DNA from 2 places in the Kitasatospora sp. NPDC057015 genome. Region 2 is predicted to be linked to the other one. Evidence: riboswitches for the same ligand, from Rfam matches in the RefSeq annotation. Region 2 holds a riboswitch; the other holds the start of a gene.
The links. Region 2 has a riboswitch for ZMP and ZTP ahead of ACFTWP_RS15495 (phosphoribosylaminoimidazolecarboxamide formyltransferase). Riboswitches for the same ligand answer to the same signal wherever they lie in the genome.
Positions count from the first base shown of each region.

Region 1: linked by a shared signal. The riboswitch ahead of ACFTWP_RS21500 (glycine hydroxymethyltransferase) and the one ahead of ACFTWP_RS15495 (phosphoribosylaminoimidazolecarboxamide formyltransferase) in region 2 are both predicted to bind ZMP and ZTP.

Region 1 covers NZ_JBHUSG010000022.1:57,690-72,267, reverse strand. The annotation lists gene ACFTWP_RS21520 (gamma-glutamylcyclotransferase family protein) at 1-61, opposite strand, end outside; gene ACFTWP_RS21515 (EamA family transporter) at 213-1,271, shown strand; gene ACFTWP_RS21510 (diiron oxygenase) at 1,399-2,358, opposite strand; gene ACFTWP_RS21505 (TetR/AcrR family transcriptional regulator) at 2,351-3,067, opposite strand; ZMP/ZTP riboswitch at 3,309-3,400, shown strand; gene ACFTWP_RS21500 (glycine hydroxymethyltransferase) at 3,420-4,880, shown strand; gene ACFTWP_RS21495 (hypothetical protein) at 4,980-5,225, opposite strand; gene ACFTWP_RS21490 (Zn-dependent alcohol dehydrogenase) at 5,423-6,505, opposite strand; gene ACFTWP_RS21485 (aldehyde dehydrogenase family protein) at 6,706-8,124, opposite strand; gene ACFTWP_RS21480 (GntR family transcriptional regulator) at 8,337-9,194, opposite strand; gene ACFTWP_RS21475 (extracellular solute-binding protein) at 9,506-10,807, shown strand; gene ACFTWP_RS21470 (carbohydrate ABC transporter permease) at 10,821-11,795, shown strand; gene ACFTWP_RS21465 (carbohydrate ABC transporter permease) at 11,792-12,658, shown strand; gene ACFTWP_RS21460 (beta-N-acetylhexosaminidase) at 12,701-14,236, shown strand; gene ACFTWP_RS21455 (cellulose binding domain-containing protein) at 14,356-14,578, shown strand, end outside.
Region 2 covers NZ_JBHUSG010000013.1:66,863-81,440, forward strand. The annotation lists gene ACFTWP_RS15480 (MFS transporter) at 1-1,332, opposite strand, end outside; gene ACFTWP_RS15485 (class E sortase) at 1,525-2,277, opposite strand; gene ACFTWP_RS15490 (GNAT family N-acetyltransferase) at 2,611-3,501, shown strand; gene ACFTWP_RS15495 (phosphoribosylaminoimidazolecarboxamide formyltransferase) at 3,619-4,776, opposite strand; ZMP/ZTP riboswitch at 4,810-4,894, opposite strand; gene ACFTWP_RS15500 (hypothetical protein) at 4,956-5,411, opposite strand; gene ACFTWP_RS15505 (molybdopterin-dependent oxidoreductase) at 5,411-6,505, opposite strand; gene ACFTWP_RS15510 (hypothetical protein) at 6,812-8,275, shown strand; gene ACFTWP_RS15515 (AAA family ATPase) at 8,454-9,116, shown strand; gene ACFTWP_RS15520 (zinc metalloprotease) at 9,429-10,421, shown strand; gene ACFTWP_RS15525 (methyltransferase domain-containing protein) at 10,587-11,297, opposite strand; gene ACFTWP_RS15530 (DUF2064 domain-containing protein) at 11,294-11,983, opposite strand; partial or broken gene ACFTWP_RS15535 (glycosyltransferase family 2 protein) at 11,957-12,631, opposite strand; gene ACFTWP_RS15540 (response regulator transcription factor) at 12,747-13,565, shown strand; gene ACFTWP_RS15545 (sensor histidine kinase) at 13,562-14,578, shown strand, end outside.

The DNA.
Region 1 (14,578 bases), on a different contig from region 2:
GGCCGCCCGTTCGGAGTGTGCCGTACACGAAGAACGGAAGCTGGGCGGGGTCGGCGGGCACGGTTCGGGCCTCCTGGGGGCGGGCGTGGGGCGGTCGCAGGGAGGGGCCCACGGTAGCCCCGGCGGAGCCGGGCCGGATACCGGGTGGCGCCGGAGGCCGCTGGTGCGGTGTCATGGCGGGGTTCGTACAGCAGCGTCCCAGGGAGACACCCATGACAGCTCCGGCCCCGCAGAGTCCCTCGGACGCCTCGGGAGGGCCGGGATCCCCCGGCCCGCAGGACGCCGCCACCCTGCTGGACGCCCCCGGCCCACCGGGGGATCCGCACCCCGCGGGCGCGGTCCGGGCCGGGGCGGCAGCCACCGCGCCGACCGCCGACCGGGTCCGGATCAGCGGTGCGGTCTGGGGCGCGCTGGCCATCGTCTACGTGCTCTGGGGATCGACCTACCTGGCGATCCGGATCACCATCGAGACCATGCCGACCTTCCTCTCGGCCGGCTCGCGGGCCCTGGTCGCCGGACTGGTGCTGCTGGCCCTGGTGGCCTGGCGCCGGGGCCCGGCCGCCGTGCGGGTGAGCCGCCGGCAACTCGGCTCCGCCGCCCTGGTCGGCGTGCTGCTGCTCACCGGGGGCAACGGCCTGGTCGTCCTCGGCGAGCACTCCATCCCGTCCGGGCTCGCCGCCCTGCTGGTCGCGATCGTCCCGCTCTGGATGGTGCTGCTGCCCGTCGCCTTCGGCGGTGCGCGCCCGCGCCCGGCCGCCCTCGGCGGCGTGCTGCTCGGCCTCGCCGGCCTCGCCGTGCTCTCCTCGCCCGCGTTCGGCGGCGACATCGCGCCCGCCGGGGTGATCGCGGTGGTGGCCGCGACCCTGACCTGGGCGGCCGGCTCCTTCGCCGCGCGGCGGATCAGCATGCCGTCCGACGCCTTCGCCGCCAGCGCCTACCAGATGATCGCGGGCGGCGTCGCGAGCCTGCTGGTGGCCCTGGGCCGCGGCGAGCAGCACGGCTTCGACCCCGCGCAGGTGTCCGGCCGGTCCTGGCTGGCCCTGGCCTACCTGGTGGTGTTCGGCTCGCTGGTGGCCTTCACCGCGTACGCCTGGCTGCTGCAGTCCGCACCGCTCACGCTGGTCGCCACCTACGCGTACGTCAACCCGGTGGTCGCGGTGCTGCTCGGGTGGCTGGTGTTCGCCGAGCCGCTGACCGGGCCGATCCTCTGCGGCGGGGGGATCGTGGTGGCGGCGGTCTGTCTGGTGGTCAGTACCGAACGACGGCGCTGAGCCGGCCGGTGGGAGCGCGCGGGCGGTCGCCTGGGGCCGCCCGCGCGCGGGGCCGTCGCATCGTCGGCCCGTCGCGTCGTCAGCCCGGTTCGTCGTCGGCCTGTCGCGTCGTCAGCCCGGTTCGTCGTCAGCCCGGTGCACCCGGCAGCAGCGAGGCCCGGCGCCAGCGGTACTCCGAGCGGCGGTCGATGATCCCGAGCTCGGTGAAGAACAGCACCGCCTTGCGGGCCCAGTCGGCCTTCGAGCGCTGCCAGTGCGGGTTGGCGGCGGCCGCCCGTCGGGCCGTCGCCGGGTCGAGACCGGCCAGCGCGTAGACCCGCGGGTGGATCACCTCGGCGACCGACTGCTGGGCCAGCAGCGCCAGCCCCTGCCGGAACAGGGCCCGTCGCGGGGCGCTCATCGCGGCCCATCGGCGCTCCAACTCCGGTTTGGCGTAGCCGATGTGGCGCGCCTCCTCGATCACGTGGATCCGGGCCACCGCGCGGGCCAGCGGCTGCAGGCTGTCGTCCCTGATCATCTCGCGCTGCAGGGCGTCGGTGTACTCCTCCACGAAGATCGCCCCGGCGAAGGTCATGGTGGTGTCGTTGAGCAGGAAGTGCAGCCGGCCCAGCCGCTGGGCCCGGCGGGTCGGGCGGGCCGACGGGTACCCGGTCGTGGTCAGGTAGCGCGCGAACATGGTCGAGTGCCGGCACTCGTCGGCCACCTCGGTCAGGGCGTACTGGGCGTGCTTGGTGGTCAGGTCGCTCTCGTAGACGTGCCGGACCAGGCCCTCCATCAGGACCAGCTCGAACCAGATGCCCGCCGAGATGGTGCTGGCCAGCTCGTACCCGCTCAGCCGGGCCTGCTGACGGTGCGTCATGGAGTCCCAGAGCGGGGTGCCGTAGAGCGAGACGCGGTGCGGCGGGATGGCGAACCGGTCGGGGTCCTGCGGGGCGTCCCAGTCGATCTCGGTGAGGGGGTCGTGGGAGTGCCGGGCGGAGACGCGCAGCAGGCGCTCGGCGTTCAGCTCACGTTCGGCGGCGGGGCCGGCGCTGGGGCCGGCGGTGGCGGTGGTGCCGTTGGTGGTGCCGTTGGTGCGTTCACTCATCGGTCGGCTCCGGTGGGAGTGGCGGTGGGGGAGCGGTGGAGGTGGTGGCGGCGGTGGTGCCGGGAGCGGCGGAGGCCGGCCCGACGGGAGGGGGAGCGGCGGCGACCGGGGGCATCGGGTGGCCGAGGGCGCGCAGTGCGAACACCGACAGGGCGGGGACGAGCTGCTCCGCCGGGCCGCCGTCGGCGAGCGGCCCGACCAGGGCCTCGCCGACCGCGCCCACCAGGGCGGCCGCGGTGAGCTGCGGATCCTGCGGGGGCAGCCGGCCGGCCGCCACCCCCTCGGCGATCAGACCGGCGATCAAGTCCCGGAAGGCCAGCCGGAAGACCAGCCGCTCGGCGTCGACCTCGGGATCGACCGGCTCGGCGAGCAGCGCGAACGCCAGGCGGGGTGCCCGGAGCGCCCGGCCCGCGAAGGTGCCGATCACCGAGGCCACCTGGGCCGCCAGATCGCCCTCGAAGGCGGCCGCCGCGCGCACCGCCGCCACCTCGCGGCCGACCACCTCGCGGAAGAGCTCGGCCACCAGCTCGGCCTTGGTGGGGAACGACCGGTAGACGCTGCCGGTGGCGATGCCCGCGCGCTGCGCGACCGCCGCCACCGAGCAGGCCGCGTAACCGTGTTCGGAGAGGAGTGCGGTGGCGGCGGCCAGTACGGCGGCACGCTGGGCGTCGAGCCGGGCCTGGACGGCCGGGGTCCTGCGATAGACCATGGCAAGAAGTGAAGCAGTGATTCAGTGCCTCATCAATACCCTTGCCCGGTCTGGTCGGTGGGCCGCGCGGCCGCGGCGGTCCGGTGGCCGGGCCCGTTCGCCGCCACGTGCGCCGGGCGCCGTCGCCGGGCCGGTCGACAGTCGCCACCCCGCTCGTCGCCGGCCGTCGCCGGGCGCGTCGCCGGCAGCCCGTCCCGGATGGTGAACCCTCCGGTGCGGCTCCCGGCGCACTGTTACGATCCCGGTGAGCCGCGACTGGCGCGACAGGGTGGAATCAACCATCGGGAAGCGGCTCCGTGTCTCACGTTGTCGCCGTGCGCCTGGGCCGTCCGTATCGAGCGAGGAGACCCCCTTGCCTGCCCAGGCCCCGCACACCGACGCGTCACCCGCCGCCAACACCGCCTTCCGCAGCGCCCTGGACGTCGTCCGCCAGGTCGAGCCGCGCATCGCCGACGCCATCGGCGCCGAGGTCGAGGACCAGCGCGCCTCCCTCAAGCTGATCGCCAGCGAGAACTACGCCTCCCCGGCCGTGCTGCTCGCGATGGGCAACTGGTTCAGCGACAAGTACGCCGAGGGCACCGTCGGCCGCCGCTTCTACGCCGGCTGCCGCAACGTCGACACCGTCGAGGCACTGGCCGCCGAGCACGCCCGCGAGCTCTTCGGCGCCCAGCACGCCTACGTCCAGCCGCACTCGGGCATCGACGCCAACCTGGTCGCCTTCTGGGCGGTGCTCTCCCAGCGGGTGGAGAGCCCGGCGCTGGCCCGCGCCCGGGCCCGGCACGTCAACGACCTCACCGAGGAGGACTGGGCCCAGCTGCGCCAGGAGCTCGGCAACCAGCGGATGCTGGGCATGTCGCTCGACACCGGCGGCCACCTGACCCACGGCTTCCGGCCCAACATCTCCGGCAAGATGTTCGAGCAGCGCAGCTACGGCACCGACCCGGCCACCGGCCTGATCGACTACGACGCGCTGCGCGCCACCGCCCGCGAGTTCCGCCCGCTGATCCTGGTGGCCGGCTACTCCGCGTACCCCCGGCTGGTGAACTTCCGGCTGATGCGCGAGATCGCGGACGAGGTCGGCGCCACCCTGATGGTCGACATGGCGCACTTCGCCGGTCTGGTCGCGGGCAAGGTGCTGACCGGCGACTTCGACCCGGTGCCGCACGCGCAGATCGTCACCACCACGACCCACAAGTCGCTGCGCGGCCCGCGCGGCGGCATGGTGCTCTGCGAGTCGGAGCTGGCCGAGCACGTCGACCGGGGCTGCCCGATGGTGCTCGGCGGCCCGCTCTCGCACGTGATGGCCGCCAAGGCGGTGGCGTTCGCGGAGGCCCGCCGCCCCGAGTTCCAGGACTACGCCCGCCGGGTGGTCGAGAACGCCTCCGCGCTCGCCGAGGGCCTGCTGCGGCGCGGCGGCAAGCTGGTCACCGGCGGCACCGACAACCACCTGGTGCTCGCCGACGTCTCCGGCTACGGCCTGACTGGCCGGCAGGCCGAGGCGGCGCTGCTCGACGCGGGCATCGTCACCAACCGCAACGCCGTCCCGCAGGACCCGAACGGTGCCTGGTACACCTCCGGCGTCCGGCTCGGCACGCCGGCCCTGACCACCCGCGGCCTGGGCGTCGCGGAGATGGACGAGATCGCCAGCCTGATCGACACCGTGCTGCGCGGCACCACCCCGGTCACCGCCGCCTCCGGCGCGCCGTCCAAGGCCCAGTACGCGCTGGACGAGGCGCTGCGCGACGGTGTGGCCAAGCGCTCCGCCGACCTGCTGGCCGGCTTCCCGCTGTACCCGGGCATCGACCTGGCCTGACCCGGCGGCGTGGCGCGGCCGGTGCCGGCCGCGCCACGGGCCGCGACGCCCGGGCCGGGTCCGTCCAGCCCCGACGGACCGGTCCGGCCGGCGGTCCGGCTAGCGGGCCGGCCGCGGCTCGGGGCTCCCGTACGCGGGGACGAGGGAGAGCGGAAGACTGTCGTCCAGCACCGGGCCGTAGGCGAACCAGCCCATCAGCGCGGCCTGTTCGAGGGTCTCGGAGCTCCGGTCGGCGAACGCGGCGGGGGCGGTGGCCCCCAGGGCGAGGGTCGCCGTGCCGAGCACGGTCAGCAGGCCGCGCAGCCCTGCGCGGACGGCGGCGGGCAGTCGAACGGGCAGTCGCATGGGGGTACTTCCTCACACCCGGGCGGCGGAGCCCTGGCGCGGCTCCCGGTGCGGCCATGCTGTCAACAACCCCCGGCCCGGACGCCGCGCGCCGCCCGGGGTGTCACCCGGACGGCGCGGCGGATCACCACGGTGGGCCAGCGCGAGCCCCCGGCCCGGGGGCGTACGTCACCGCACGGCCGCCCCCGCGGCGGTGCTCAGGGGAACACCACCAGCGAGCGGCCGCCGCGGCCCGCCGCCATCCGGTCGAAGGCGGCGGGGATGTCGTCCAGCGTGATCCGGTCGGTGATCAGCGAGTCCAGGTCGAGGCGGCCCGTCCGGACGTGCTCCGCGAGGACGGGCAGGTCCGCGACCGGGTCGCTGTTGCCGAAGACGCAGGCGCTGAGCGTGCGGGCGAAGTGGAACACCTCCAGGGCGGAGAAGGAGACCAGGTCCTCCTTCCCGCCGATGCCGACCACCGTGGTGCGCCCGCCGCGCCGGGTGCTGGACCAGGCGGTGCGGATGATGCTGGCCCGGCCCGCGCACTCGAAGGCGTGGTCGGCCCCGTGACCGCCGGTCAGCTGCCGGACGGCCTTGGCGGTCCGGTCGTCGGAGAGCAGGAACTCGGTCGCCCCGTGGCGGCGGGCGAGCTCCTCCTTCTCCGGGGTGACGTCCACCGCGATGATCGGGCCGGCGCCGGCGATCCGGGCCGCCTGCAGGACGGCGAGCCCCACCCCGCCGAGGCCGAGCACCACCACCGACTCCCCGGCCCGCACCCGGGCCGCGTTGTGCACCGCGCCGTAGCCGGTGAGCACGGCGCAGCCGAGCAGCGCGGCGGAGGCCAGCGGCACGCCGTCCGGCAGCGGGATCAGGGCGCGCTCGGCGACCAGCGTCTCCTCGGCGAAGGCCGCGACGCCCAGGCCGGGGTACACGGCGGTGCCGTCGGCGAGCGCCGCGTAGGGCCGGCCGGACGCGCCGCCGGAGTTCTCGCACAGCCACGGCTCGCCCAGCGAGCAGAGGTGGCAGGTGCCGCAGGCCGGAGCCCAGTTCAGGACGACGGCGTCGCCTGGCCGGACCGAGTCGACGCCCTCGCCCACGGCCGTCACGGTGCCCGAACCCTCGTGGCCGAGCACCACCGGGGTCGCCGCGCGGAGCAGGCCGGTGGCCAGCGAGAGATCCGAGTGGCAGACGCCGGCCGCGGCCAGCCGCACCCGGACCTGGCCGGGGCCGGGGGCGGGCAGGTCGATCTCGACCAGCTCCAGCGGGCTGCCGGGGGCGGTGAGCAGGGCGGCGCGGACCATGGGTCTTCCTCGGTTTCGTCGGGCCCGGGCTTCGCCGGGGCGGGGGAGTCGATGAGCGGCGGGAGTGGAGGGCGGCGGGTGTGGAGGGCGGCGGGTGTGGAGGGCGGCGGGTGTGGACGGGCGGCCGGAGGGGAGGAGCAGCCCGAGCGGACCGGCGGGCCCCGGTTTCCCGGGCCGGCGCCCGTGCCGCGTCGGGCGGGTCAGAACTGCAGCGACTTCGGCTGGAGGAACTCCTCCAGGCCGTGCCGTCCCAGCTCCCGGCCGAGGCCCGACCCCTTGTAGCCGCCGAAGGGGGCGAGCGGGTTGAACCGCCCGCCGTTGATGTCGACCTGGCCGGTGTCCATCCGCCGGGCGAAGGCGACGGCGGTCTCCCGGTCGGCGGCCCAGACGGCGCCGGCCAGGCCGTAGTCGGTGCCGTTGGCGATCTCCAGGGCGTGCTCCTCGTCGCGGTAGCCGAGGATCGAGAGTACCGGGCCGAAGATCTCCTCCCGGGCCACGGCCATCCCGGGATCGACGTCCGCCAGCACGGTCGGGCGCACGTAGTAGCCGGTCTCCAGACCCTCGGGGGCCTCGGGGCCGCCGGCCACCAGCCGGGCGCCCGCCGCCAGGGCGCCGGTGATGTAGCCGCGGACCCGCTCGCGCTGTCCGGCGCTGACCACCGGGCCGAGCCGGGTGCCCTCCGCCGTGGGGTCGCCCGGGACGTACTTCCCGGCGGCCTCGGCGGCGAGCGCGACCGCCTCCTCGTAGTGGTCCCGGTGGACCAGCAGCCTGGTCCAGGCACTGCAGGTCTGGCCGGAGTTGGCGAAGACGTTGCCGAGGTTGACGTTCACCGCGCGGGCCAGGTCGGCGCCGGGCAGCACGACGTTGGCGGACTTGCCGCCGAGCTCCAGGGTGACGCGCTTGATGCCGCGTCCGGCGCTCTCGGCGATGCCGCGGCCGACGGCGGTGGAGCCGGTGAAGGAGACCAGGTCCACGTCCGGGTGCCCGGCGAGGGCGGCGCCGGCGACCTGGCCGAGGCCGGTGACGAGGTTGAAGACCCCGGCCGGGAATTCGGCCTCGTGCACGATCCGGGCGAACAGCCGGGCCACCAGGGGGGTGTCCTCGGCCGGCTTGAGGACGACGGTGCAGCCGGCCGCGAGGGCGGGGACGACCTTGGCGACGATCTGGTGCAGCGGGTAGTTCCACGGCGTGATCGCGGCGACCACGCCGACGGGCTCCGCGTACACCGTCGAGTTGCCGGTCCGCTCCTCGAACGCGTACCCGGCCAGGATGTCGAGGTAGGAGTCCGTGACCGTGAGCGGCAGCCCGGCCTGGACGGCGGTGGCGAAGCCGATCGGGCAGCCGAGTTCGGCGACGACGGTCTCGGCGATCTCCCGCTGGGCGGCGGCCAGGCCGTCCCGCAGCCGGGTCAGCGGCTCCAGCCGCTGCTCGCGGGTGGTGGCGCCCCAGGCGCGGGCGGCGGCGCGGGCCGCGCCGACGGCGGCGTCGACGTCGGCGGCGCCGCCGGCCGGGACGAGGGCGAGGGCCTGCTCGGTGGCCGGGTTGAGCACCGTCAGGGTCTCGGCGGTGAGGGCGGGGCGCCAGGCGCCGCCGATGTACTGGTCGGTGTGCTGCTGCACGGGGACGGGTCCTCTCCTGGGCCGGCCCGGCCGGTGCCGCACCGGGGCAATAACTAGCGATGCTAGTTAACGCTGCGCGGCGCCGGCCGCGCAAGGGTGGCCGCGACCGCGGGGGCGATCCGTCACCCGGCGGCGGCCCCGGTGCCCGCCCGCACGGGGTGCCCGCGCCGGTCGCCGGACCGCCGGTCGGGTCCGGCTCCGGAGCGGCCCGCTCAGGCCGTCGGCTGGACGTCCCCGACGGTGACCGTCCGGCCGGCCGCCGCACTGGTCAGGTCGCCCGGCGGGATGCCGGGGTGGTGGCGCGAGGTGTCCTGGCCGGTGGCGGGTGCGGCCGGGCCCGGGTCGGCGAGGGAGATCCGGGAGACGATCCGGTAGCGGTCCCCGCGGTAGAGCGAGTGGACGTACTCGACCGGCCGGCCGGTCCCGTCGGTGGTCAGCCGCTCGAAGAGCAGGGCGGGGGAGAGCACGGGGACGCTGAGCAGCCGGGCCTCGCGCTCGCTGGTGACGGTGGGCTCGATGGACTGCACGGCCTGGTGGACCCGGATGCCGTGCTGCTCCCCGAGCAGTTCGTAGAAGTCCCCGGATTCCATGTCGGCCGGGGTGAGTCCCGGCACCAGGGACGCCGGTACGTGCAGGTGCTCGATCGCCATCGGTTCGCCGTCGACCAGCCGCAGCCGGGCGATGTAGACGATGTCGGCGGCCGGCGAGATGTGCAGTTTCCGGCCCACCCGGGCGCCGGCCTGGATGACGGAGAACTCCAGTACCCGGCTGGACCAGCTGCCCGCGGCCCGCGGCAGCACGAAGGCGCTGTCCTCCCCGGCCATCGCCAGTTCCTGGGTGATCTTCGCCGGCGCCACGAACATGCCGCGGCCGTGTTCGCGCACGATCAGCCCGGTGGTGACGAGCTCGTCGACCGCCGCCCGCAGGGTCGGGCGGGACACCCCGAGTTGTTCGCACAGGGTGCGCTCGGAGGGGATCGGGTCGCCGGCGGCCTGCGATTCGACGAGATTCCTCAGGTAGTCGCGGACTCGCGTGCGCTTGAGAACGGGACCGGAGTCCTCGGCGCCCATGGACGGATCTCCTTTTTTCTACGGCTGGTTATGACCAGCTGAGACTAGCCAGATGTTGACCAGTTTGCCAGCCGAAAGCGAGCTCCGGGAGCCCGAATTCCCTGCCTGTGACGGGTAGGTCCTGGGCGGAGCACCGATCACGCTGCCCTGACCAGGTGCTGACCAGTGGGCTGGGTTACGCCGGCGTGTCCGGGAGGTTCGGTTCATCCGAAGGTCTTGACGTGCCCAGTGGTCCATGCCACCTTCTCTTACCAGTACCGCTCCAGTCGGTAACTGGTAAGTTCCCAGCTCCCTTCGAGGTGACGTCCTCCATGAGACCCCCCGCGCCCTCCCGCACCCGTGCCCGCTCCGCCGCAGCCCTCGTCGCAGCCGCCGCGCTGGCCCTGACCGGCCTCACCGCCTGCTCCTCCTCGTCCTCCTCCGACGACGGGGCCCAGGCCGGCCCGCCGCCGAAGCTGACGGTCTGGATCATGCGGGACAGCGTCTCCGACGGCTTCCTCCAGCGCTTCAAGGCCGACTACGAGAGCACCCACGCGGGCACCGCCCTGGACATCCAGATCCAGGAGTGGGACGGCATCGGGCAGAAGATCACCAGCGCCCTGGCCAGCAAGGACGCCCCCGACGTCGTCGAGGTCGGCAACACCCAGGTCGCCCAGTACGCGGCCAGCGGGGGAGTGCAGGACCTCTCCGGCAAGGTCGGCGACCTCCAGGGCGCCGACTGGATCCCCGGCCTCGCCGAACCCGGGAAGATCGACGGCAAGCAGTACGGGATCCCCTGGTACGCGGCCAACCGGGTCGTCATCTACCACAAGGACCTCTTCGCGCAGGCCGGGATCACCACCCCGCCGAAGACCCGCGAGGAGTGGCTCGCCGACACCGCGAAGCTCAACACCGGTGGCAACGACGGGATCTACCTCACCGGCCAGACCTGGTACGCGCTGGCCGGCTTCATCTGGGACGAGGGCGGCGACCTGGCGGCCAAGGGCTCCGACGGCACCTGGAAGGGCGCCCTGGACACCCCGCAGGCCAAGGCCGGCATGGAGTTCTACCAGAAGCTCCAGGCCCTCGGCAGCGGCCCCAAGGACTCGGACGAGGCGAAGCCGCTGCAGGCCGAGGTCTTCGCCAAGGGCAAGAGCGCCCAGGTGATCTCCACCCCCGGCGGCGCGGCCGCGATCCTCAAGGCCAACCCCGCGCTGAAGGACAAGCTGGGCTTCTTCCCGATCCCCGGCAAGACCGCCGCCAAGCCCGGCGCGGTGTTCACCGGCGGCTCCGACCTGGTCATCCCCGAGTCCTCCAAGCACCAGGCCGCCGCGTACGAGGTGGTCAAGGCGCTGGCCGGCGAGAAGTGGCAGACCGAGATGGCGAAGGAGATGAGCTACGTCCCCAACCGGACCTCGCTGGCCGGCGTGCTGTCCGGCAACGAGGGCGCCTCGGCGATGGCCGCCGGCGCGGTCAACGGACACGCCACGCCCAACTCCCCCAACTGGGCGGCGGTCGAGGCGAACAACCCGATCAAGCAGTACATGACGCAGGTGCTCACCGGCGCCGACCCGCAGTCCGCGGGCAAGACCGCCACCGAGTCCATCACCAAGGCCCTCAACAGCACCTCCTGACGGGAGTCACGCCGTGCTCACCGCACCCCAGGCCGACACCCGGCCGACCGCCCCGGCGGCGCCGCCGCCCCCGGCCCGGCGCCCGGCCGGCCCCGGCCTGCTGGCCGCCGCCCGGCCGTACCTGCTGATCGCCCCGACGCTCGTGGGCACGGCGTTCCTGCTGCTCTACCCCGTCGCCCGCAACCTGCTGATGTCCGTCCAGCACTTCCGGATGGCCGAACTCATCCGCGGTGACGCCGCGTTCGTGGGGCTGGCCAACTACACCCGGGTGCTCACCGACCCCGACTTCTGGACGGTGGTCGGCCGCACGCTCCGCTGGACCGCCCTCAACACCGCCCTGATCATGCTCATCGGCACGCTGACCGCCCTGATGCTCAAGGCCCTCGGCCGACGGATGCGCCTGGCGGTGATGAGCGCCCTGGTCCTGACCTGGGCCACCCCGGTGATCGCCGCCACCACCATCTTCCAGTGGCTCTTCCAGTCCCGCTTCGGCGTGGTCAACTGGGCCCTGAACGCCCTCGGGTTCAGCTCCTTCCGCGACTACGCCTGGTTCGCCCACGGCGGCCCGACCTTCCTCATCCTGGTCGCGCTGGTGGTCTGGCAGTCCGTCCCGTTCGCCGCCCTCACGCTCTACGGCGGACTCACCACGATCCCGGCCGAGCTGTACGAGGCGGCCCGGCTCGACGGCGCCGGCGCCTGGCAGACCTTCCGCCTGGTCACCTTCCCCGTGCTGCGACCGCTGTTCGCCCTCGTCACCTCGCTGGAGGTGATCTGGACCTTCAAGTGCTTCGCCCAGATCTGGGTGGTCAGCCAGGGCGGCCCGGGCGACGCCACCACCACCCTGCCGGTCTACGCGTTCCAGATCGCGCAGTCCCTGCACAAGTACGACCTGGGCTCGGCCGTCTCCACCCTGACCGTGCTGATCCTCGCCGCGGCCCTGGTCTTCAACCTGCGCCGGATGTTCCGCCAGGAAGGAGAGGCCCTGTGAGCAGCACCGCCACCGCCGGGCCGCCGGCGGCCGCCCGCCGCGCCCTGCGCCGCGTCCCCCTGAACGCCGCCGCGCTGGTCGTCCTCGCCGTCTCGGTCTTCCCGGTGTACTGGATGGCCGTCACCGCGCTCAAGCCCACCGCCGAGATCCAGGCCGACACCCCCTCCTTCCTCCCGCTGCACCCGACCCTCGACCACTTCCGGACCGCCGTCCACGCCGCCGGCTTCGCCACGTTCTGGCGCAACAGCCTGCTGGTCACCGCCGGCGCGGTGCTGCTCTCGCTGCTGGTCGCCCTGCTCGCGGCGTACGCCGTCGGCAGGCTGCGCTGGCGCGGACGCCGGGCGTTCGTGCTGATGGTGTTCATCGCCCAGATGGCGCCCTGGGAGGCGCTGCTGATCCCGATGTACGTGATCGCCCGGGACACCGACATGCTGGACAGCCTGACCATGCTGACCCTGGTCTACTTCATGACCACGCTGCCGTTCACCATCGTGACCCTGCGCGGGTTCCTGGCCGCCGTCCCGGTGGAGCTGGAGGAGTCCGCCCAGGTCGACGGCTGCAGCCGGGCCGGCGCGTTCCGCCGGATCACCCTGCCGCTGCTCGCCCCCGGCCTGCTCTCCACCTCGCTCTTCGGGTTCATCACCGCCTGGAACGAGTTCGCCTTCGCCAACACGCTGATCATCAAGAACCAGGACGCCCGGACGCTGCCGGTCTGGCTCTCCTCCTTCGCCAACGTCTTCGGGACGGACTGGGGCGCCACCATGGCCGCCTCCTCGCTGTTCATGCTCCCCGTACTGCTGGTCTTCCTCGTCCTGCAGAACAAGGTGACCTCCGGAATGACCGCCGGCGCCGTCAAGGGCTGACCGCGCCCCCGTCCCGTCCCCTCCTGGAGCCTGGAGCCCACTGTGATCATTCCGAAGCCCGGCCTGCTCGCGGCCACCTCCGGGGCCTTCCTCCTCGGACCGGACAGCACCCTGCACGCCGACGGCGAGGCCCGCGCCGCCGCCGACCTACTGCGCACCCTGCTCGCCCCCGCCACCGGCCTGCCGCTGGCCCCGGCCGCCGGCACCGCCGCCGGACCGGGCGGCGTCCATCTGACGCTGGACGCGCCGGAGCACGACCTCGGCGCGGAGGGCTACCGCCTCACCGTCACCCCCGACGCCGTCCGACTGGACGCCGCCCGTCCCGCCGGACTGCTGCACGGCGTCCAGACCCTGCGCCAACTGCTGCCCCCGCAGGCGCTCTCCGACCGGCCGGTGCCCGGCGTGCCCTGGCAGCTCCCCGGGGTGGAGATCACCGACCGCCCGCGGTACGCCTGGCGCGGGATGATGGTGGACGTCGCCCGGCACTTCCAGCCGCTGTCCTTCCTGCTGCGCACCGTCGACCTGCTGGCCTTCCACAAGCTGAACGTCCTGCACCTGCACCTGACCGACGACCAGGGCTGGCGGATGCCGATCGAGGCCTACCCCCTGCTCACCGAGGTCGGCGGGACCAGGGCCCGCTCGATGCTCGGCCGGGCGGGCAGCACCGACTACGACGACCGTCCGCACGGCGGCTCGTACACCGTCGAGGAACTGCGCGAACTCGTGCGGTACGCGGCCCGGCTCGGCGTCACCGTGGTGCCCGAGATCGAGATGCCCGGCCACGCCCGGGCCGCGCTGGCCGCCTACCCGCACCTGGGCAACGTGCCCGGGCGCCGGCTGGACGTCTGGACCGACTGGGGGGTGTGCGAGAACGTCCTCGGGGTCCACGACGAGGTGCTGGAGTTCTGCCGGACCGTCCTCGGCGAGGTGCTCGACGTCTTCCCCTCCCCGTACATCCACGTCGGCGGCGACGAGTGCCCGACCACCGAGTGGGAGCAGAGCCCCGACGCCCGCCGCCGGGCCGCCGAACTCGGCCTGGCGGCGCCGAAGGAACTGCACGGCTGGTTCCTCGGCCGGATCGGCGAGTACCTGCTCTCCCAGGGCCGCCGCCCGCTGTGCTGGGCGGAGGACAGCTCCGGCACGCTGCCGCCGGAGTTCACCGTGATGCCCTGGCGGGACGCCGACCACGGGCTGGCCGCGGCCCGCCGCGGCCACGACGTGGTGATGGCCCCGCACCGCTCCACCTACCTCGACTACCCGCAGTCCGACGCGCCGACCGAGCCGCTCGGGCAGGCCGGCGCGATCGTCGACCTGCGGGCCGTCCACGACAACGAGCCGGCCCCCGCGCACTGGGAGCCCGCCGCCACGGCCCGGGTGCTGGGCACCCAGGCGCAGCTGTGGAGCGAGTTCGTCACCACCGCTGAGCAGGCCGACTACCTGGCCTTCCCCCGGCTCTGCGCGCTGGCCGACCGCGCGTGGAACCCGTCCAGCGACTGGACCACCGACTTCCTGCCCGCCCTGCGCGACCACGGGCCCCGCCTGACCGCGCTGGGGATCAACCGCACCACCCCGCGGTGACCGGCACCGGTACCGGTCACACCGTTGTGCACCACCCCGCAGTAATCCCGTACAGCCCCCACTCTGAAGGGATCACCGTGTCAGCACGACTCCGCATACCCGCCCGAGCCCGGACGGCGATGGCCGTCTGCACGGCCGCGGGCCTGGCCTGCGCCGCGCTCGTGACCGTGCCGGCCTCGGCCGCCACGGACTCGCTCTCCGCGCAGTACCGCACCAGCGCCAGCGGCGCCACCGCCGACCAGTCCGAACCGTGGCTGGAGATCACCAACACCGGTACCACCAACGTCTCGCTCGCCGGCGTGACGCTGCGGTACTACTTCAAGTCCGACGGCCCGAACATCA
Region 2 (14,578 bases):
GGGGTCGCCGTGCTCGGGGTCGCCGGTCCGGCCGGCCGGACCGCTCCGGCGGGCCAGCACGGCCGCGATCACCAGGTACGGCAGTGCGGAGAGGGCGAACAGGGCGGCGTGCGAGGCGTGCCCGGAGGCGGCGCCGTAGACGGCGTACGCCAGCAGGGTGGTGAGGCCGGTCCCGAGGCCGCCGAGGGAGGTGACGGTGGCCCGGCTGCGTCCGGTGACGGCCTCCTGGAGGCGGGCGTCGGTGACCACGTCGGTGGCCTGGAAGACCGCGAAGGCCAGGGCGAGCAGGACGAAGCCGCCCGGAATCCCCCATCGGGCGCCGACCGCCAGCGCCCCGGCCGCGAGCGCGAGTGCCGCGCCGAGCGCGCGGCCGGACAGCAGCTCCGCCCGTCCGGCCAGCAGGCCGCCGGCGGTGACGCCGGTCCAGACCAGGAGGGACAGCGGCGGGACTTCCGCCGTGCCGGCGCCGGCCTCGGCGGCGAGCAGCGGGACGTACTCGTCCAGCGCCCCCCACACCGTGGTGACGGCTACGGCCAGCACCAGGGCGTTCCGGACGCGGGGGTGGCCGCGGACCTCGGACAGCCCCTCGCGCAGGGTGTGCAGGTAGCCGCCCGCGGGCCGCGCCGGCCCGGCCGCGCCGGCGGACCCGCCGTCCGTTGCCCCGCCGTCGGTCGCGCCGTCGGCCGGGCCGTCCTTCGTACCGACGGTCGTGCCCTTCGCCGGGGCCGGCCGGTGCTCGGGCAACCGGGTGGCGGTGGCGGCGCAGAGCAGGCAGGCCGCGACGCTCGCCACCCCGAGGCCCGGGTACCCGGCCAGCGCGAAGACCGGCGTGGCCAGGGCGGTGGCGGCCACCGTGGCGGCGGTGCCCACGGCGCTCGCGCGGCCCATCAGCCGGGGGTAGCGGGCGGTGGCGCCGTGCCGGTCGAGCCCCTCGTAGACCAGCGCCTCCAGCGCGCCGGAGCGCAGCGCGCCGCCCGCGCCCCAGAGCACGAAGCCGGCGGCGAAGGCCGGGAAGGTGGGCAGCGCCACCCAGAGGCCGAAGCCCGCGGCCGACAGCAGCGGGCCGAGGACCAGCAGCAGGCGCCGGGAGACGAGGTCGGCCCAGACGCCGGACGGCACCTCCAGGAGCACGCCGGTGAGCGACCAGACGGCGAACAGCACGGAGATCTCGCCGGTGCCCAGGCCGTGGTCGGCGAACAGCAGCGCGTACACGGGGTAGAGCAGGACGAAGTCCTCGAAGCCCGTGTAGCAGAGGAGGGTGCGCTCCAGGCGGCGCACGGCGCGGTCGGGCCGGCCGGCCCGGGTGGGCGGGCCGAAGACGGGGAAGGGCATGGAAGGTCCTTCTGCGGGAGGCGAACGGGGGCGACGGTCACTCGTCGCACCCGGTGGCCCCCGGCAGCCCGTTCCCCCCGGACCTTCGGCGGGGGATCCGGCGGAGGATCAATGTCGTCGTCGGCTCATGGCACCCAGTCTACGAGCGCGGCGGACGAACCCCGGGGCCGTTTCCGGTCATCCGCCGCCTCGTCACCCGGTCGTCGCGTCGGCCCGGCCGCGCAGGACGCCGACCCTGTCGATGCGGTGCTCGGGGTTCCCCCGGTCGTCGCGCCAGCGGTTCCCGGCCGCGTTGTCCTCGGGGGTGGCGCAGGTGGAGATGGTGATCATCGCCTCGGTCGGAGCCACCCCGGGGGATCCCGGCACGGCGGCCCGCTGCTCGGCCAGCGAGCGCTCCGAGCGGAAGGACGTCGTCCTGCTCGCGGTGATCTCGTACGTGTAGACCGTGCCCCCGACCGTGACGGTGACCAGCTCGCCCGGGGCCAGCTCGGGCAGGTTCCGCAGCGGCCCGCCCGCCGACAGCCGGTGCGCCGTCACCAGGTAGTTGCCGACCTGCCCGGGGCTCACCCCGCCGGTCTCCCCGTACGGGCTGGCCGCCACTCCGCCGTCCTGGATCCGGGTGCCGGCCAGGTCGTCGGTGGTCCCCTCGTAGGGGACGACCTGCAGTCCGGTGACGCCGATGGACGGGATGGCGAGCGTCGCCGTCAGGGTGCGGGTGTCCGGTGCCGGCGTCGGGCTGTCCGACGGCGGCGGGGACGGCGCCGAGGGCGAAGCGGCGGCCGGGGAGGTGGCGGCCGGGGACGTGGGTGCGGTGGGGGACGTCGGGGCGGACGTGGCGGGCCTCGCCGCGGCCGACGGGTCGGCGGCCTGCGGGGTCGCGCAGCCCGCGAGCAGCGCGAGGACGGCGCCGGCGAGCGCGACGGGGACGACTCGGTTGCGTCGCATGTGGGTCTCTCCGCATCGGCGGCGGGCCGGGGCACGGTCCGCGCCGGGGACGATCGGTCCGAACGCCGGGCCGCTCGGGGCGCCGGGCCCGGAACCGGTTCGGGTACGACCACCAGTATGTCCCCGCCCCGGTCACGAACCGGTCTCGCCCGGCCGGCCGGGCGGCGTCGAAACCCGCTTGCGGGGGCCGGACCCGGTGGATAGCGTCGCGGGGCCCTCCGGCCCGGAGCGGCGCCGTCGGCGGGGGCGGGGGCGGGTGCGCGGCGGACGTCCAGGGGCGTCGGCGGCCGACCGGCCCCCCGGTCGGCGGTCACCTCCGATCGTGGAGCCGACTTGTCGATTCGCCTCACCGCCCTGACCGACCCCGAGCGCACGGCCGGCAGCCACCGCCTGGCGTGGCTCGCGACCGGCCCGACCGGGGCCCCGGTGGGATCGGCCTTCCTGCGCCTGTTCACCACGGGCGGGCAGGACCACCTGGCCGAGCTGGAGATCGAGGTGCATCCCGCCGAGCGGCGCACCGGCGTGGGCTCCGAACTGCTGGTCGCCGCGCTGGCCGCCGCCCGGGCGGACGGGCGCCGCCGCGTGACGGCGCAGGCGGGGACGGACACGCCGGGGGACGGGTTCCTCGCGGCCCGGGGCTTCCGCCCGGTGCTGACCCTCACCTTCGCCCGGCTCGGATGCGCGGACGTGGACCGCGCGGCCCTGGCGGAGGCCGTCCGGCAGCAGCCCCCGGGCTACCGACTGGTCTCCTGGGACGGAACCGTCCCCGAGCACCTGGCGGCGACCTTCGCCGCCTCCCGCCGCGCGATGGACGACATGCCGATGGACGAGGCGGACCACGGCGTCGTGGTCTGGGACGTGGACCGGGTCCGGGCGGTGGCCGAGGCGGTCGAGCGGCGGGGCGAGCTGCTGCACACGGTGGCCGCCGTGGACGCGTCCGACGGGGCGGTCGTCGGTTTCACCGAGCTGGTCGTCCCGGGCGACGGGCGGGGCGACGCCCAGCACTACGGCACCGGTGTCCTGCCCGAGCACCGCGGGCACGGGCTGGCCCGCTGGATGAAGGCGGAGTCCGTCCGGCGGGCGGTCGAGCGCCACCCGGGGCTGGAGGGACTGCTGACCGACACGGCCGAGGGCAACCGGTGGATGCGCGCCGTCAACGACGGGCTCGGCTACCTGCCCACGCACCGGACCCGGCTGTACCAGCTCGACCTCCGGGCCCCGTGACCGGGACGCCCCGTGACCGGGACGCGCCGTGACCGGACGCGGTGCGGGCGGCCGCGGGCCTGACCGCAGGGCCGGGGCCCCGAGCGGTGGCCGCTCCGGTCCGGGGCCCCGGCGGCCTCAGTGGTGGAAGAGCCGGAGTCCGGTGCGGGCGAGGGCGATCCCGTGCTCACGGCAGGCGTCCGCGACCTCGGCGGAGCGGATCGATCCGCCCGGCTCGGCGATGTAGGCGACGCCGTGCCGGTGGGCGTGGTCGACGTTGTCGCGGAAGGGCAGGGCGCCGTCCGAGACGAAGGCGACCCCGTCCAGTCCCGCACGCCACCGGGCCCGCTGGTCATCCGTCAGTTCGGGTGCCGGCGCGGCCAGGGCGGCCGACAGCCGGGCGTTCTCGTCCGGGGTGAGGTCCCCCTCGACGAAGCGGATCTGCCAGTTGATCCGGTCCTGCCGCCGGATCTCCGGCCGGAAGGCGAGGGAGCGCACCGCGGGGTGGCGGCGCAGCCACCAGGTGTCGGTCTTGGCGCCGGCGAGGCGGGTGCAGTCCACCCGGGACTGCTGGCCGGCGCCGATCCCCAGCGTCTGACCGCCGCGCAGGTAGCAGACCGAGTTGGACTGGGTGTAGCGCAGGACGGTCAGGCCCAGCAGGAGGTCCTCGGACGCCGCCGCCGGCAGCGCCCCGCAGACGAGGTCGTCCAGCAGGGAGGCGGAGAGCTCCCGGTCGTCGCGCTGCTGGGTGAGCTGCAGGCCGAAGACCTCGCGGGTCTCGCGCCGCGGGGGTACGAACGCGGGGTCCGCCTCCATCACCAGGAAGCGGCCGTTCTTCTTCCGGCCGAGGCTCTCCACCGTGCCCGGGGCGTACCCGGGCGCGATGACGCCGTCGCAGACCACCCGGGTCAGCAGTTCGGCGAGCTCGGCGTCGACCGGGTGCGAGAGGGCGGCGAAGTCCCCGTAGGAGGATTTCGGGTCGGCGTCGCGGGCCCGGAGGTAGGCACTGGTGAGCGCGCCCACCCGGTCGGGGTCGACGCCGTAGAGCTCGGCCGTGACCGGGTCGACCGCCCCGGCGAGCGCCGCACCGGCCGGCGAGACGTGCTTGAAGGAGGCGGCAGCCGGTCGGCCGAGGGCCCGGCTCGCCTCCCTCACCAGTTGCCAACTGTTGAGGGCGTCCAGCATGTTGACGTAGGACGGGCTGCCGCGCAGCACTCTGGCCGGCCATCGGCCGGGGTGCGCGGGCAGGGCGCCGGCCGCCTGCTGGTGGGGGTTGGTTCCGTAACGCAGATCCATGTCGTGCCTCCTGTGTCAGCGGGACGTCACTGACGCAGGCGCCCAGGCGGTCGACGCTCACGCGGGAAAGCGACCGCTCCCCGGTGGTTCTCCACCTTCGCCAGTCGCGGCCGAGCGCCATCGTACCCGGGTGCGGGTGGCGCGGGCCGCCCGCACCCGGGTACGGACGGTGTCCCCGGTCAGCCGTCCGACCGCCCCCGCCGGCCGGTTCGGCGGGCGGAGCGCGCCACCGAGGCCAGCGCGGTCCACAGCACGGCGACGACCGCGATCGCGGCCAGCACGAGCAGCCAGTTCCGGAGGTAGGGCAGCGCGAGCACGCTCGGGTTGCCCCGGTCGGCCCCGGAGCGCAGCACGGCCGGCAGGGCCACGGCGGTGACGGCGGCGGCGACGATCAGGCAGGTCCGGACGGGAGTGGTCAGGTCCGGGGCCCTCCGGTCGAGGGCGGCGCGGGCCGGCAGGGCGCCGAGCAGGCAGAGCAGCGGCACCCAGAGGCCGTCGTGGAGCACCACCGCGCCCGCCGCCCAGGTCAGGACGTCCGACGGGTGCCGGATGTAGGGGTCGGTCAGCAACCCGTACAGTCCGTAGCCGGTGAGGGCGAGGCCGGCTCCGGCCAGCACGGTCCGCAGCGTGCGCATCAGAGGACCTCCATCCGGTCGACCCACTTGGTCTGCAGGACGCCGGGCCGGTTCGGCGCGATGATCCGGGCCGGGTAGCCGTGGTCGGGGGCCAGCACCTCGCCGTTGACCCGCAGGGCGAGCAGGGTCAGCGGGTCGCCGGCGTACCCGGACGGCATCTCCGTCACCCGGTACGGGCCGTCCGCCTCCAGCGAGGTGACCCGCACCCCGGCGTCCGCGGGGGCGCCCGCGAGGTCCAGCAGGTCGCGCACCCGGACCCCGGACCAGTGCGCCGAGGCGCTCCAGCCCTCCACGCAGGAGATCGGCAGCTCCACCGTGAACTGCGGCAGTCGCTGCAGGTCCGCGAGGGAGAGCAGGGCCGGGCGCGGGCCGTCCAGCCGCAGCCGCCAGCCGGCCGGGGTGACGGCGGTGCCGGCCTGTACGGCGGTGCGGTTGACCGGCAGGCCCTGCGGGCCGAGGTCGGGGCGGCGCGGGGCGAACAGGTCGGTGCGGCGCAGCCAGGGCACGGTCTGGCCGGCCGTGGTGAGGGTGACCGCGCCGACCGAGGCGGTCACCGCCGTCAGGAAGGCCCGGCGCTGCGCCAGACCGGGCCTGACGCGCCGCCAGTGGGCGGCGATCAGCGGGGCCTTGGCCGCGACGTGCAGCAGCAGGCCGCCGGTGGCCAGCCAGCCCAGCCAGAAGTGCGTCTGGCGGAACGGGAACGGCCACGGGTACCACTGGAGGGTGTTCAGCAGCCCGGTGAACAGCTCCAGCAGCATCGAGGCGACCAGGACGGCGATCCCGAGCCGCTCCAGCAGGTGCAGCACGCTGCGGGCCGGGGGCCAGGCGAAGAGCTGCGGGTACACCGTCCACAACTTCGCGCCGAGCAGCGGGATCGCGGCCGTCCCGCTGATCACGTGCAGCCCCTGGGTGATCCGGTAGCCGTCGGCCGGCCGGCTCGGCAGGGCGCCGGCCAGCCAGTGCGGCGGCTGCTGGAGCAGGTGGCTGACCAGCCCGGTGCCGAAGCAGACCAGCAGCGCGGCGCCGAGCCAGCGGCCGATCACCACGGCGGTGCGCGGCTCGTGCAGCACCGAGCTGAAGGTGCCCTCCCGCAGCGGGCCGCGGCGCAGCGCGTCCGGCGGAGCGGGGAGGGTGAGGTCGTACGGGCGGCGGCGGGGGGTGTCTTCGTCCACCCCGTCATCAGACCTCGGGCGGGGCGCCCGCGGTGGCTTCGACGTGCTTACGGAAGTCCTACGGCGACCGGGCCGCCCGGAGACCTGGAGCCGTCCGCAGCCGCGCCGCCGAGTACCGGGAGCGCCTCCCGGTCGGGCCGCCCCGTGACCGGAGGCGCTGCTTACGGAAGTCGGACGCCGGCCCGCCGATCCGCCGCCCGCGCTCGGCGCGGTGGCAGGCTGACGGCCATGCCCGAGACCCCGCCCGCCCGCCGCTCGGCCGCCACCGCGGTCTGCTGCCTGGCGCTCGCCGCCCTGGTCGTCGCCCTGGCCCTGACCGTCACCGGCGGCGGGACGCTCGGCGCGCGCCGCCCGCTCCACGCCTGGTACGCCGCGGACGCGCTGCTGTTCGCGCTCGCGGTGGGCCTGCTGCGACGGGTGCCGGCGCGGCGGGCCGGGGGGCTGGTGCTGGCCGGCGGTGTGCTGGTGGCCGCCGTCGGGCTGCTCGCCCCGCCCCGGACCAGCGACGACGCGTACCGCTACCTCTGGGACGGCCGGGTGCAGTGGGCCGGCATCTCGCCGTACGCCCACGCCCCGGACGATCCGGCGCTGGCCGCGCTGCGCGCCCGGGCGCCGGAGCTGTTCCCGGTCGGCGGCGACTGCGCCGGCTGGGACGAGCGCCGCGCGGTGGGCGGCTTCTGCAGCCACCTGAACCGACCGGCGGTGCGCACCGTCTATCCGCCCGTCGCCGAGCTGTGGTTCGCCGGCCTCTACCGGGCGGCGGGCGGCTGGGGCGTGCGCGCGGCGCAGGTCGGCGGCGCGCTGCTCGCGGTCGCCACCACCGCCGTCCTGCTGGCGGTGCTGCGGCGCCGGCCGGGGCCGCCCGGCCGTGCCCTGTGGCGGGCGGCGCTCTGGGGCTGGTGTCCGGGCGTCGCGGTGTGGGCCGTCAACGACGCCCATGTGGACGTGCTCGGCGCCCTGCTGACGGTCGCCGGTCTGGGCCTCGCCCCGACCCTCGCGGGGCGTGGGCGCGCCGCGGTGCGCGGGGCGCTGCTCGGCGCGGCCACCGCGACCAAGCTGCTGCCGGCCCTGGCCCTGCCCGGGGCGATGTCCGGCCTGCTGGCCCGCCGTCCGCGCCCGCGGGACCTGGTGCTGCCGCTCGCCGCGCTGGCCGCCTTCGCCCTCGGCTACCTGCCGTACGTGTTGGCCTCCGGCACCGGGGTGGTCGGCTACCTGCCCGGGTACCTGCGCGAGGAGGGCTACGACCAGGACCGGATCGACCGCTTCGCGCTGGTCCGCCTGCTGCTGCCGGACCGGGCGGCGCCGTACGGCGCGGCGCTCGTCCTGCTCGCACTGGTCCTCCACGTGCTGCGCCGGGGCGATCCCGGGCGGCCCTGGCGGGGCGCCCTGCTGGTCACCGGCGGCGCCCTGCTCGCGGCCACCCCCGGCTACCCCTGGTACGGGCTGCTGGTGGTCGCCCTGGTCGGGCTGGACGGCAGGTGGGAGTGGCTGGCGGTGCCGGTCGCCGGGCAGCTGGTCTACCTGCTGGGCGGGCCGGCGCAGCGGCCCGCGTACGCGGCGGCGCTGGTCGCCGTGCTGGCGGGCGCGGCGCTGCGTCGGGCGGTGCGGCGCCGGACCGGCGGGCGGGCGGGTCCTTCGACGGCGAACCGGCGGCGCGCGGAGGGTGTCCGGGCGCCCGGCCCGGGCGGGTGAGCCGGCGGTCGGCGCCCTCGCGCCCCGGCGGGCGGGGAACCGGCCGCCCGCCCGATTTCGTCCCCCTCCGTGAAAAGGGTTCAGTGGGACCGCCCCTGACCACTACTCTTTACTGTCTCTTTGAGAAGTCGGAGCAGGCCCGGGGGGTGACAGGCACCGGGGTCCGGAGGGAGTACTGGTGTCCGAGTCGATGGAGACCGAGCTGTCGGCGCAGCCGGTCCGGGTGCCGCCGCCGCGGCGGGCGCCGCGGCCGGCGGTGCTGCGCCCGCGCGCGCTGCACGATCTGCGAGGCGGGCGGGGCGCGACCGCGCTGCACTACCCGCCGCAGGACCTGCTGGTCGTCTCCGGCCTGCCCGGCAGCGGCAAGAGCACCCTGCTGCGGCGCTCGGTGCGGACGAGGGTGATCGACTCCCAACAGGTCCGGGAGGAGTACGCGGCCAGGGTGCCGGCCTGGCTGCCCTACGCGGTGTACCGGCCGTTCGTCCGGCTGGCGCACTACCGGCGGCTGCGGCGGGCGCTGCTGGCGGGCGGTCCGCTGGCGGTGCACGACTGCGGGGCGCTGCCCTGGGTGCGGCACTGGCTGGCCCGCTCGGCGGCCCGGCAGGGGCGCCGGCTGCACCTGGTGCTGCTGGACGCGAGCAGTGCGGAGGCGCGGGAGGGCCAGCTGGCACGGGGTCAGGCCGTGTCCGCGTACGCCTTCGCCCGGCACTGCCGGGCGGCCGGCCGGCTGCGCACCCGGCTGGCGGGTACCGGCGCGCCGCCGGCGGGGTGCGCCTCGGTGGTGGTGCTGGACCGGGCGGCGGCCCGGCAGTTGGGGGAGATCGCCTTCGTCGCGGCGTAGGCCGACGGCCGGTCGTTCCAGGCCCGGCGCGGGGGCGCTCAGGGGCGAATGACCGGCGTACGGGTGGCAGTGGGCATGCGCACGGTTGGGCCGGGGAAGGGATGGCCAATCAACTTTCGGACAGGGCAGCCATGTTGCCGAGCGGTAAATTCTCCACATCGACCAGCTCTGATCGGGTGAACTTCCGGAGTTCGCCCGATTTGTCGTCAGGATTTTGCGGCCGGTAACAGTATGACGCGTACACGTCGCGCATGCGTAGCCTCGGCTCGACGGCTCCCCACCGCCAACCCCCACTTCTCCACAGGAGAGCAGATGCGTCGTTCTGCCCACGTCCACACGCGTGTCCCCCGCAGACTCCTCAGCGCCGCCGCCCTCGTCGCCACCCTCGCCCTCACCCAGTTCGCCGCCCCCTCGTCCGTCACCGCCGCCTCCGCCCCCACGGCCGCCGGCCAGTGCGTCGGCGAGGACGGCCAGGACTCCGCCGCCCGCCGCGCGGCCGGCAGCCAGGCCCACGAGCCCAACGCCGTCACCGAGGCGCAGGCCGGGGCGATGGACGCCGACCTGAACGCCCGGGTCAAGCAGCTGAGCAAGTCCGCCCAGGGCAGCGCGCTGCTCTCGCCGGCCGTCGCGGCCACCTCGATCCCGGTGTACGTGCACGTCATCCACTCGGGGACGACCGGCAAGCTGACCGCCTCGGACATCAGCAAGCAGCTGTCCGTCCTGAACGCGGCCTACGGCGGCCAGGGCTCGGGCAACACCGCGACCCCGTTCACCTTCACGCTGGCCGGCACCGACTACACCGACAAGGCCGCCTGGTACAACGGCCTCGCGCCCGGGTCGTCCGCCGAGAAGGCCATGAAGACCGCCCTGCGCAAGGGCGGCGCGGGCACCCTCAACCTCTACACCGCGAGCCTCGGGCAGAGCCTGCTCGGCTGGGCGACCTTCCCCAGCTCCTACAGCTCCAACCCCAAGGACGACGGCGTCGTCATCCTCGACACCTCGCTGCCGGGCGGATCGTCCACCAACTACAACGAGGGCGACACCGCCACCCACGAGGTCGGCCACTGGCTCGGCCTCTACCACACCTTCCAGGGCGGCTGCAGCGGCAACGGCGACTACGTCTCCGACACCCCCGCCGAGAAGAGCGCCGCCTACCAGTGCCCGACCGGCCGCGACACCTGCACCGCCGCCGGGCTCGACCCGATCAAGAACTTCATGGACTACACCTACGACTCCTGCATGACCCAGTTCACCCCGGGCCAGGTCACCAGGATGTCCAACTCCTGGGCCTCCTACCGGGCCTGACAACCCTGACGGGTGCGTGGTCGGCGCGTCCGCGCACCCGTCAGTACCAGCGGGCACCCGTGCGGCGGCCCGCACCCGGCCGCGGCCGGCGAGACCGGGGCGGTGCCTGCCGCGCCCCCGGCCCGCCCGCCGCGGCGTCCGCACGCCCGGCCCGACACCGCGGCCTCACCGCCGGCCCGCGTCGTCGCCGCACGCCGGGCCGCACGCCGGGCCGAACGCCAGGAACCGGCGCCCGTCCGCCGTCCAGCGCTCCGTCTCGGCCAGCCCCGCGCCCGCCGCGCACCGGGCGGCCGCCGCCGCGCCGAGCCGGGCCCAGCGGAACGGCGGACCGAGGCGGCCGCGGCCGTCCTCGATCCGGACGGCCAGCCGCTCGTCCACCTCCTGCGGCTCCACCTCCACCAGCAGGCGTCCCCCCGGGCGCAGCAGCTGGGCGATCCGGCCGAGCAGGGCCGCCGGGTCACCGCCGATGCCGAGATTGCCGTCGGCCAGCAGGACCGCCCCCCAGCGGCCCTCGCCCGGCAGGCGCTCGAAGACCGACCGGCACAGGGCAGGGCCGCCGAGCAGCCGGGTGCGGGCGACGGCGGCCACCGTCAGGTCCACCCCCAGCGCGGGCAGGCCGAGGGCCAGCAGTCCGGCCACCAGCCGGCCCGGGCCGCAGCCGACGTCCAGCGCGGGCAGGCCCAGCCGGACGCAGCGCTCCAGCAGGGTGCGGTCGGCCGCGTCCGGCGGCGCGCACCAGCGCTCGACGTCCAGCCGGATCCGGCCGCCGTCCGGGGTGCGCAGCCAGAGCGGGCCGCGGCCGGTGCGGATCGCCTCCGTGAACGGGTCGTCGATCCACGGGCGGGCCGGCGCCGGCGCGCCGGCGACCGGCGTCACCCGGCGGCCCCGGCCGTGCCGGCGACCGCCCCGACCGACCGCCAGCAGGCCGCGAACGCGCCGCCCGGCACCAGCGCCGCGACCTCGGCGGCGTCCCGCGCGGTGTCCACGTCGGTCAGCAGCGGCAGCCGGCGGACCGTCAGGCCCGCCAGCGCCAGCCGCTCCAGCAGCACCTCGCCCGTCCGCGGGCTCGACATCGGCACCCCCACCAGCAGGCGGCGGGCCAGGTCGGCCGTCGGACGGGCCAGCCCGAGCGCCCAGAAGCCGCCGTCCCTGGCCGGGCCGAACCAGGCGTCGGCGCCCGCCCGGGCCGCCGGCGAGAGCTGCGCGGCCAGCGCCGCCGCGCTCAGCTGCGGGGTGTCCATCCCCACCAGCATCGCGGGCGCGCCGGCCGGGGCCGCCGCGAAGGCGGCGGCCAGCCGGACGTCCAGCCCGCCCGCCGGCTGCGGCACCACCTGCCAGCCGGCCGGCAGCCACGGCCCGGGCTCGCCGTCCAGGACGAGCAGCCGCCGCCCGGCCGGCACCGAGCCGAGCGCGCGCAGGGTGTCGGTCAGCGCCGCCTCGGCCAGCGCGGCCGCCTGCTCCGGCGTGCAGGGCGGCGTCAGCCTGGTCTTCACCCGCCCGGGCACCGGCGCCTTCGCGATCACCAGCAGGGTCGGCGCGGGGGCCGCCAGGACGGCCCGCATGTCCTGGACGGCCTGCCGGGTTCCGCGCAGGGTGCCGGTCACCTTGGAGCGGCCGGCCCTGGGCCGGTAGGCGACGTCCCGCTCGGCGATCCGCATCCCGGCGGCCGCGGCGGCGAGCACCATCTCCAGCGGATAGCCCGACCGGCGGTCGCCCAGGCCCAGGGCGAGCAGCCGCTCGCGGCGGGCCGCCCGCATCGGGCCCAGGTCGTGCAGCGGCGCGCCGGTGTGCGCGCGCAGCCGGCGGGCCAGCACCCGGTTGGCCAGCCGCGCGTGCACCGGCCACGCCCCCGGGGTGGTGGGCCGGCGCCGGCCGAGCACCAGGTCCGCCGATCCGTCGTCGAGCGGGGCGAGCACGCGGTGCAGCTGGGCGGGGTCGAGGGAGCCGTCGCAGTCCAGGAAGCAGACCGTCTCCGCGGTGGCGGCCAGCAGCCCGGCGTGGCAGGCGGCGCCGAAGCCGCGCCGCGGCTCGTTCACCACCAGGGCCCCGAGGGAGCGCGCCAGCTCGGCGGAGCCGTCCGTCGAACCGTTGTCGACGACGATCGCCCGCCAGCCGTCCGGGATCCGGGCGAGCACCCACGGCAGCGCCTCGGCCTCGTCCAGGCAGGGCAGCACCACGTCGACGGGCGGGGGAGGGGGAGTGGTAGTCACCCGGCTCACGCTACCCAGCGGAATCGGGACGAAAGCCGCATCGCCACCTTACGGAAGTCGTACGGGTGGCTCCGGCGGCCCCGACCGGCGGTCCGGGCTTCCTATCCTCGAAGGCGTGACGATCCCCGAACCTCCCCCGGCCGGCCCCACCCCGCCGGGCTCCGCCGGCGCCGAGACCGCCCGGCCGGCCGCCGCCCCCGCCGGGCCCGCGGCGCCGGGGTCGGCCGGCCGCGTCCTGGTCGTCGACGACGATCCCACGGTCGCCGAGGTGGTCACCGGCTACCTGCTGCGCGCGGGCTTCCGGGTCGACCGCGCGGCCGACGGGCTGGAGGCGCTCGCCGTGGCCGCCGCCACCCGGCCCGACCTGGTCGTCCTCGACCTGATGCTGCCCGGCCTGGACGGGCTGGAGGTCTGCCGCCGGCTGCGCGCCGGCGCCGGTGGCACGCGGCTGCCGGTGGTGATGCTCACCGCCAGGGGCGACGAGTCCGACCGGATCCTCGGCCTGGAGCTGGGCGCCGACGACTACGTCACCAAACCCTTCAGCCCCCGCGAGCTCGTCCTGCGGGTGCAGTCCGTGCTGCGCCGTTCCGCGCGCCCCGGCCCGGCGGCGCCGCCCGCCCGGCTCTCGGCCGGCGACCTCACGCTCGACCCGTCGGCCCGCCGGGCCTTCCGGGCCGGCCGTGAACTGGCCCTCACCCTGCGCGAGTTCGACCTGCTGGCCTTCCTGCTGCGGCATCCGGGGACGGCCTTCGGCCGGGAGGAGCTGATGCAGCGCGTCTGGGGCTGGGAGTTCGGCGACCTGTCCACCGTCACCGTGCACGTCCGGCGGCTGCGCGAGAAGGTCGAGGACGACCCGGCCGCACCCGCCCTGATCACCACCGTCTGGGGCGTCGGCTACCGCTTCGACCCCGCCGGGAAAGGCCCCGTCCTGTGAAAGACCTCCTGCTCATCACCGCCTTCGCCGCGCTGGGCGCGGGCGGGGCGGGCCTCCTCGGCTGGCCGGCCGTCCGGCTGCTGCGCCGGCGTTCGGTCGCGCTCTCGCTGTTCTGCGTGGCGGTGGTCACCGTCCTCGCGATGACCACCGGGACGCTGGTCGTCGCGCAGGCGATGTTCCTCTCGCACCACGACCTGGGCGTGGTGATAACGGTGCTCTGCATGGCGGCGGTGGTCTCGCTCGCGACCGCGGCGCTGCTGGGCCGTCAGGTGGTGGCCGGCAGCCGGGCGCTGGCGCTCGCCGCCCGGACGGTCGGCAGCGACGACGGCTTCACCGCGCCCGACCGGCCGCTCGGCGCCGAGCTCGCCGCGCTCAGCGCGGAACTCGCCGCCACCAGCGCCCGGCTCGCCGAGTCCCGACGGCGCGAGCAGACCCTGGAGTCCTCCCGGCGGGAGCTGATCGCCTGGATCTCGCACGACCTGCGCACCCCGCTGGCCGGGCTGCGCGCGATGGCGGAGGCCCTGGAGGACGGCGTCGCCGAGGACCCGGGCCGCTACCACGCGCAGATCCGCACCGAGGTGGACCGGCTCACCGGCATGGTCGACGACCTCTTCGAGCTCTCCCGGATCCAGGCCGGCGCACTGACCCTCTCGCTCGCCCGGGTCTCGGTGTACGACCTCGTCGGGGACGCCATCGCGGGCGCCCACCCGCTGGCCCGCCAGCGCGGGGTCCGGCTGCTCGGTGGCAGCGTGGAGCCCGCGCCGGTCGAGGTGGACGGCCGCGAGATCACCCGGGTGCTGGGGAACCTGCTGGTCAACGCCATCCGCTCGACCCCGATCGACGGCGTGGTGGCCGTCGCGGCCCGTCAGGAGCTCGGCGAGGTGGTGCTCTCGGTGACGGACGGCTGCGGCGGCATCCCCGAACCGGACCTGCCGCGGGTCTTCGAGACCGGCTGGCGCGGCGTGAGCGCCCGCACCCCGCGCGAGCCCGTCGGGATCGGCACCGGGTCCGCG